DNA from 2 places in the Ciceribacter sp. RN22 genome. Region 2 is predicted to be linked to the other one. Evidence: riboswitches for the same ligand, from Rfam matches in the RefSeq annotation. Region 2 holds a riboswitch; the other holds the start of a gene.
What was found. Region 2 has a riboswitch for FMN ahead of ribB (3,4-dihydroxy-2-butanone-4-phosphate synthase). Riboswitches for the same ligand answer to the same signal wherever they lie in the genome.
Positions count from the first base shown of each region.

Region 1 (3,404 bases), on a different contig from region 2:
GACTCGAAGAGCACCTTGCCGGTCTTGTCGAAGATGGTGAAGCTGCGCGAGCCACCTTCGTAGTCGCCCTCGTTGGCGACGACGAGACGGTCGTCGTCGAGCCACTTGACGGCGTCCGGCTCACGCTTGACGCCCGCCTTCTTGCCGGTGAAGTTCAGCGCGCCGTCCGACTTGGTGTCGATGCCTTCGAGATCGACGGTGCCGGCGGAAAAATGCGACACGACTGCACCGGTCTTGCCGTCGACGATCACGATGTGATTGTTCTCCTGCAGCGTCAGGGCAATCTCGCCGCGGCCGTTGATCGAGACGAATTCGGGTTCCGGGTCGTCGCCGCCGACCTCGGCAAGGCCGGTCAGCGTGACGTGCTTCATCGTGGCGCAATCGGCAGCACCGTCCTTCAGCGCGACGATTGCGAGATCGCCCGCCGGCATCTGCGGCAGCTTGCCGTCGTTCAGCTCCTCATTGCGCTCGTTCTCGATGGCGATGGCGGCGAAGCTCTTGTCAGGGGAGACGGCGACGGAATCGGGCTGTCCGCCGAGGTCGCAGCTGGCTTCGACCGTCTTCGAGGCGATATCGACGATCGCGAGCTTGCCCGAGGGCTTCACATAGCTTTCCGAGGTGTTGACTGCCGCGAGCACCTTGCCGCCGGCGACGGCGACCGAGGTCGGCTCGCCGTCTATCATCAACGCGCCGCCGGCCTTCGGAGCACGGGCATCCGAAATGTCGATGAAGCCGATCGCACCGAGCGGACTGTCGGAATAGACGAGCGTGTTGCCGTCCTCCGTCGCGGCGATGATCTCCGCCGAGGTGACGGTGGACTTTTCCTTGTCGGCGGCAAGATTGGCGGCGACCGGGAAGGATGCGATACGATTGAAAACCTGTTCTGCGGCGGCGGGCATGGCCACGGACGTCAGCAGCGCAGTCATGAATGCTGCGCGCGAAATGCGGTACTTCATCGGAAAACCTCCTGCTTCCTCAAATGAGACAGGAGGCTTGTGCGCGTTTCCCGTTACACGCCTGTGACATCCCCGCCGAAATGCCGGGATATTGCGTCGTGCCCACGTCGAGGCTTATCCCCTGCCCTTCTCCCCGGCAAATTCGCTCGCCATCAGGAAGAGCGAAGCGCCGAGGATCATCGCGGCCCCCGCCCAGAGATAGCCGGCAGGCGCGTAGCCGAAGGCGATCCAGCCGGCGAGCACGTTGAGCGGCAGCTTCAGATCGTCGAAGGGCTGGACGTAGGCGGCGTCGGCCGCCTTGTAGGCCGCCGTCAGGAAATACTGTCCGGCCGCCGTCAGCAGGCCGGCGACGAGGAGCACGGCGAGCCCGCTGCCGGTCGGGACGGCGAAGCTTGCGGCCGCTGCAAGTCCGGCATTGATCGGCGTCAGCAGCGCGAGGAGCCAGATGGTGATCGTCTCGGGCCGCTCATGCGCGGTCAGGTCCTTGACGAGCAGCGAGGACGCGCCCCAGAGCAGGGCAGCGACCACAGGCAGCAGCGAGGCCATGGTGAAGGCCTCCGACCACGGTTGCAGGATGACCATCGCACCTGAAAAACCGGTGAGCGTCGCCGCCCAGCGTTTCCAGCCGACCTCCTCTCCGAGGAAAAGCTTCGCGCCGACGATGATGAAGAAGGGCGAGGTCATCACGAGCGCGATCGCCTGCCAGATCGGCACGGTGGCGAGCCCCTCCACCCAGGCCTGGACGCCGAAGGCCGCGAGCAGCACGCGCGCCAGGTGACGGCCCGGAAAGCGGGTGCGCATGGCGCGCAGGCCGAGCCGCCGCAGCAGCGGGACCGACAGGACGAGCGCGAAGGCATATTGCCAGAAGGCGATCGAGGTGGCCGGAAAGCCCTCGACCATCGCCACCCACTGGGTCGCGACATTGACGACGGCGAAGGCGATGCCCGCCAGAACCATGAAGGCTGCGCCGGCAAAAGCGCCGGACCGGGTGAGCGCAAGGGGGCTCTGATTCATGTCTTTTCCCTTCGACACAAAGGACCAGCACAAACCAGGACGCATGAGGGGTGATGCACAGGCGTGTGGACGACGCTACGACCCACGGCCGTCGCGCCTTCCCGTGCACGAAGCGAACCGTTCGTCCCGAACGCCGGGACCGACAGTTGCCACATCCTCATTCTCTTCCATCCGGACTGTGACCGTCGGCTCCGGCATCGCACCGGATCTGCTGACCCGCCCTCATCGGAAAGCGGCGCTCGCGGGCTCGAGGGCGAACCTCATACCGCCGGTGGGGAATTTCACCCCGCCCTGAGAACGAATTGCCGGTCTTCGACCGGCCAAGAAGGGATAGGCCAGAGTGGCTCGATATGCAATCGCAGGAAAAGGAAAAGCCCGGCCGTCGAGGCCGGGCTTCGTCAGGTCGATTCCAGGCGCTTGCGGAGGACGCCGGGGCCCATCCGCCTGCGCGGGCGGAAATCAGCTGTTGACGGCGTCCTTCAGGCCCTTGCCGGCCGTGAACTTCGGAACGTTGCGCGCCGGGATGTCGACTTCCGCGCCGGTCGAGGGGTTACGGCCCTTCGAAGCTTCGCGGCGGGAAACGGTGAAGGCACCGAAACCAGCGAGGCGAACGTCGCCGCCCTTCTTCAGCTCGCCCTGGACCGTTTCAAAAACGGCGTCGACGGCAGAAGCGGCATCAGCCTTGGTCAGACCGGCCTTCTCGGCAACCGCGGATACGAGTTCGTTCTTATTCATGTTTCCACCCTTTCTGATTGGTATGAAACGACTCAATGGATAAGTCAGGCGGAGAATACGTAAGCATCTGCCCTGAGCAACCCAAAAGCACCGCAATCGCCCGGAAAACAAGGGGTTTCGGCTTATTTACACAAAAAAGGCTGGCAAAAATGCCAGCCTTTTCGATGTCGATGTGCCATTTTGACGAGACTATGGCCGAAAGTCCTCAGTGAGCGATGGTCTGCCCGGCGTCGTCGGTGACGTCGACCGCAGCCACGGTCGGGCCTTCGACGGTGCCGTCCCACTCGATCGGCTCGGGAACCCGGACCAGCGCCTGGCGGATCACCTCGCCCATCCGCGAAACCGGAACGATCTCCAGACTGTTCTTCACGTTGTCCGGAATGTCCGCCAGATCCTTGGCGTTTTCTTCCGGGATCAGAACCTTCTTGATGCCGCCCCGCAGCGCCGCGAGGAGCTTTTCCTTGAGCCCGCCGATCGGCAGGACGCGCCCGCGCAGCGTGATCTCGCCGGTCATCGCGATATCCTTGCGGACCGGAATGCCGGTCATCACGGAGACGATGGCGGTCGCCATCGCGACACCGGCCGAAGGACCGTCCTTCGGGGTGGCGCCTTCCGGCACGTGGACGTGGATGTCCGACTTGTCGAAGCGCGGCGGCTCGATGCCGAAGTCCACGGCGCGCGAGCGGACATAAGACGCCG
Region 1 is NZ_JAMXLD010000001.1:1,426,244-1,429,647, reverse strand. It holds gene NHF53_RS07130 (esterase-like activity of phytase family protein) at 1-956, opposite strand, end outside; gene NHF53_RS07125 (DMT family transporter) at 1,071-1,970, opposite strand; FMN riboswitch at 2,126-2,273, opposite strand; gene hupB (DNA-binding protein HupB) at 2,430-2,705, opposite strand; gene lon (endopeptidase La) at 2,911-3,404, opposite strand, start outside.
Region 1: it holds a riboswitch for FMN, as region 2 does, so the genes downstream of both, NHF53_RS07125 (DMT family transporter) here and ribB (3,4-dihydroxy-2-butanone-4-phosphate synthase) in region 2, are expected to answer to the same signal.

Region 2 (3,404 bases):
AACGGAACGCTCGGCAATTGCGGACCGTGACATCGTGCCGGTAGAATTGCATTGAACGGAACAAGGATGAATGCCCTCGCCGTCGGGCCTTCGGCCCGGCGGCTCTTTCCAAAGGAGCGTGCAAGACATGGCCGTACTGCATCACGCCTTTCGTTGCCCCGTCACACCGGCCTTCGAAGAGACGGTCCGCGAGGTATTGTCGGCATGGGATGCCGGCGACCATGAGAAACTCTCCGCAATGGCGCTGCGTCGCCTGCCCCGGATCGCGGAACGCGAGGATATCCAGGCGGCGTTTCGCCTCGATCCGGACGGGGCGATGCCATCCTGGCTGCAGCCGGAATTCGTGAGCCCCGGGCTCGCTGCCTTGGTCCTGCTTGCCGACAGTTTCGTGCCGATACCGTCCCTCAGCGCCGGCAAGGACACGAACCACTACCTGCTTACAACGCATTTACCAGTGCTCGGCTGGAACGCGAGAGAGGTGCAACTTCTCGTCCGCGGTGATCCGATCGAGGTCATGCTCGCCCGGTATTCGAGCGCTCCCCAGGAGCTCGTCGCAAGCAAGTTTCGCGAGACAGGCGGCTGGACGGACGGAACCGTGGCAAGGACACTCGGGGACTTGCTCGCCCGTCTTGCGGCGACAGTCGATTCCGGCGCCTCGCCGGCGGTTCGGGAGAGCTGGAACGCTCTTCGTCACAGTGGTGCAATCGACGATGCGCGTGCGATGCTCGCAGCGGTCGAGGACACCGACTGGCTCGTGACCAGCGTTACCCACTAGCGCATGTGACGATGCAGCCGGCAGGATAATCCGCCCGATCGCGCAAGATCTCCGTTGGATCGCTCTCGCCTGAAGTTGGTCAGGCCCAAGAACTGCTCGCAAGCATCCCTGCGGGAAAAGACATCCGGGCGACATGCACGAAAGGGCTGCGGGCCTGCTCGACCCGCACCGCCCCCTACCTAGGCCGCAGCGATGCAAGCCGCGGCATCTTGGTGCTTCCGGTACCGGATCAGTTCCTCGATCGTGATGATCGGGAGATCATGGAGTTTGCAGAACGCCTTGAGTTCGGGCAGGCGCGCCATGGTGCCATCATCATTTGCGACCTCGCAGATCACTCCGGACGGATTCTTGCCCACCAGGCGCGCAAGGTCGACCGCGGCCTCGGTATGACCGGGGCGGCCAAGGACGCCTTTCGGGTGGGCGCGTAGCGGAAAAATGTGTCCCGGCCGGGCAAAGTCCTCAGGCGCCGACGTCTCGTCCATCAGTGCACGCACCGTTGCGGCACGGTCGGCGGCCGAAATTCCCGTCGTCGTTCCGTGGACATAGTCGACCGAGACGGTGAACGCTGTCTTGAGATACTCCGTGTTGTGCGGGACCATCAGCGGGATGCGAAGAGCGTCCAGCCGTTCCCCTTCCATGGCAACGCAGATCAGGCCGCGCGCATGCTTCATCATGAATGCGATAACCTCAGGCGTCACGTGATCGGAAGCGACGATAATGTCGCCTTCATTCTCGCGGTCCTCGTCGTCGACGACCACGACCATTCCGCCCCGCGCAAAGCTATCCAATGCGTCTTCAATTTTCGAAAGTGTCATTTCAATGCCTTTCAAGGGTAACCGCGTGAGCGGCCAAACCACGACCTTCCGGCCGCCATCCATCCCTTGGGCGAACACAGCACACACGTCTCCCCATCGGGGAGGCGCCATGGCCGATGTTCTCTTTCATCCGGACTGTGACCGTCGGCTCCGGCATCGCACCGGATCTGCTGCCTTTCACCGGAGTGAAAGCGCTCGCGGGCTCCCGGCAAAGCCGGATACCGCCGGTGGGGAATTTCGCCCCGCCCTGAGAACCCTTTGAAAATAGGCGCAAGACCACAGCGATTTCAAGTGCAAAGGAACCGGTGGCGGCAATTGGTCGGCGAATGTCGCGTTTGCCTTTCTTAATCGTCGCGCACAGAAAACGGCACGGTGCTCGAGAACACCGTGCCGTATTCGATGAAAGCCGATATTGACCGGCAGACGCTACCAGCAGCAGAAACCACCGTCGACGAGAAGGTCGACACCGGTGACGAAACTGGCCGCACCGGAAAGCAGGAAGACGGCGGGCCCAACCATCTCGTCAACCGTCGCCATGCGCTGCATCGGGGTCTGCTCTTCGAACAGTTTCGTCTGGTGCACCATCTCGGGCCGCGTGTTCATCGGCGTGGCGGTGTAACCGGGGCTGATCGTGTTGACGCGGATACCGCGCCCGACCCATTCCATGGCCATCGACTTCGACAAGTGGATAACGCCCGCCTTCGAAGCGTTGTAGTGGCACTGGTTCAGCCCACGATTGACGATCACGCCCGACATCGAGGCGATGTTGACGATCGACCCACGTCCGTTCTTCAACATCGCCCGTGCTTCCGCCTGGCAGGAGAGAAAGACCCCCTTCAGGTTGATGTCCATCATCGTCTGGAACTGGCTCTCCTCCATCTCCTCCGCCGGGTTGGCATTGGCAATGCCGGCGGCATTGACCGCGAGCGTGAGAGGGCCGAGCTCGGCCTCGGTCCGGGCGACCGCCTCGTTGAGCGCGACGGCCTGGGTCACGTCGGCCGCAATCCGGATGCTGCGGCGGCCCGTTCCGGCTATGAACTCCGCCGTCCGCGCCAGCCCGTCATCGGTCCGACGGTCAAGCAGCGCGACGTCGGCGCCGCACTGGGCCAGGCCCATGGCGATACGCTGACCGATCCCGCTGCCCGCCCCCGTCACCAGCGCGACATTGCCGCCGAGGTCGAACAGTTTCGGTGCATTCAGTGTGATGTCCGGCATGACATTCTTTCCTTCTTCAAATCGTCGCCAGTTCCATGACCGAGACGTCGTTCGCGTCCTTGCGATCCAGAATACCGGCCTGCTTGCCTTGCGCCATGACCATGATGCGATTGGAGACGCCCAGCACCTCTTCGAGGTCCGAGCTGACGACGATCACCGCCACACCCTCTCGAGCCAGGTCCATGATCATGTCATAGATAGAAGAGCGCGCGCCGACATCGATGCCGCGGGTCGGTTCGTCCAGCACCACCACCTTGGGCTTGCGCGCGAGCCATTTCGCCAGCACGACCTTCTGCTGGTTGCCGCCCGACAACTCGCCGGCGTCCTGCCTTCCGCTGCCCTTGACGCCGAACTTGCGGATGTAAACCTCGGCGAATTGGCCAAGGCGACGCGAGGTCAGCCAGCCACCGCGGGAGATTTCCTGCAGGTTGGCATAGCCGATGTTTTCCTGGATGGAATGTTCGAGGACCAGTCCTTGCAGCTTGCGGTCCTCCGGAACCAGGACAATGCCTTTCCTGATCGCCTCGCCCGGCGAGCGCGGCGTCACGACATCGCCGTCGAGGAGCACCTCGCCGCTCGCGATCGGGTCTGCACCGGTG
Region 2 is NZ_JAMXLD010000002.1:56,526-59,929, reverse strand. It holds gene NHF53_RS15415 (hypothetical protein) at 1-30, shown strand, start outside; gene NHF53_RS15410 (hypothetical protein) at 128-775, shown strand; gene ribB (3,4-dihydroxy-2-butanone-4-phosphate synthase) at 955-1,590, opposite strand; FMN riboswitch at 1,705-1,849, opposite strand; gene NHF53_RS15400 (SDR family oxidoreductase) at 2,017-2,805, opposite strand; gene NHF53_RS15395 (sugar ABC transporter ATP-binding protein) at 2,822-3,404, opposite strand, start outside.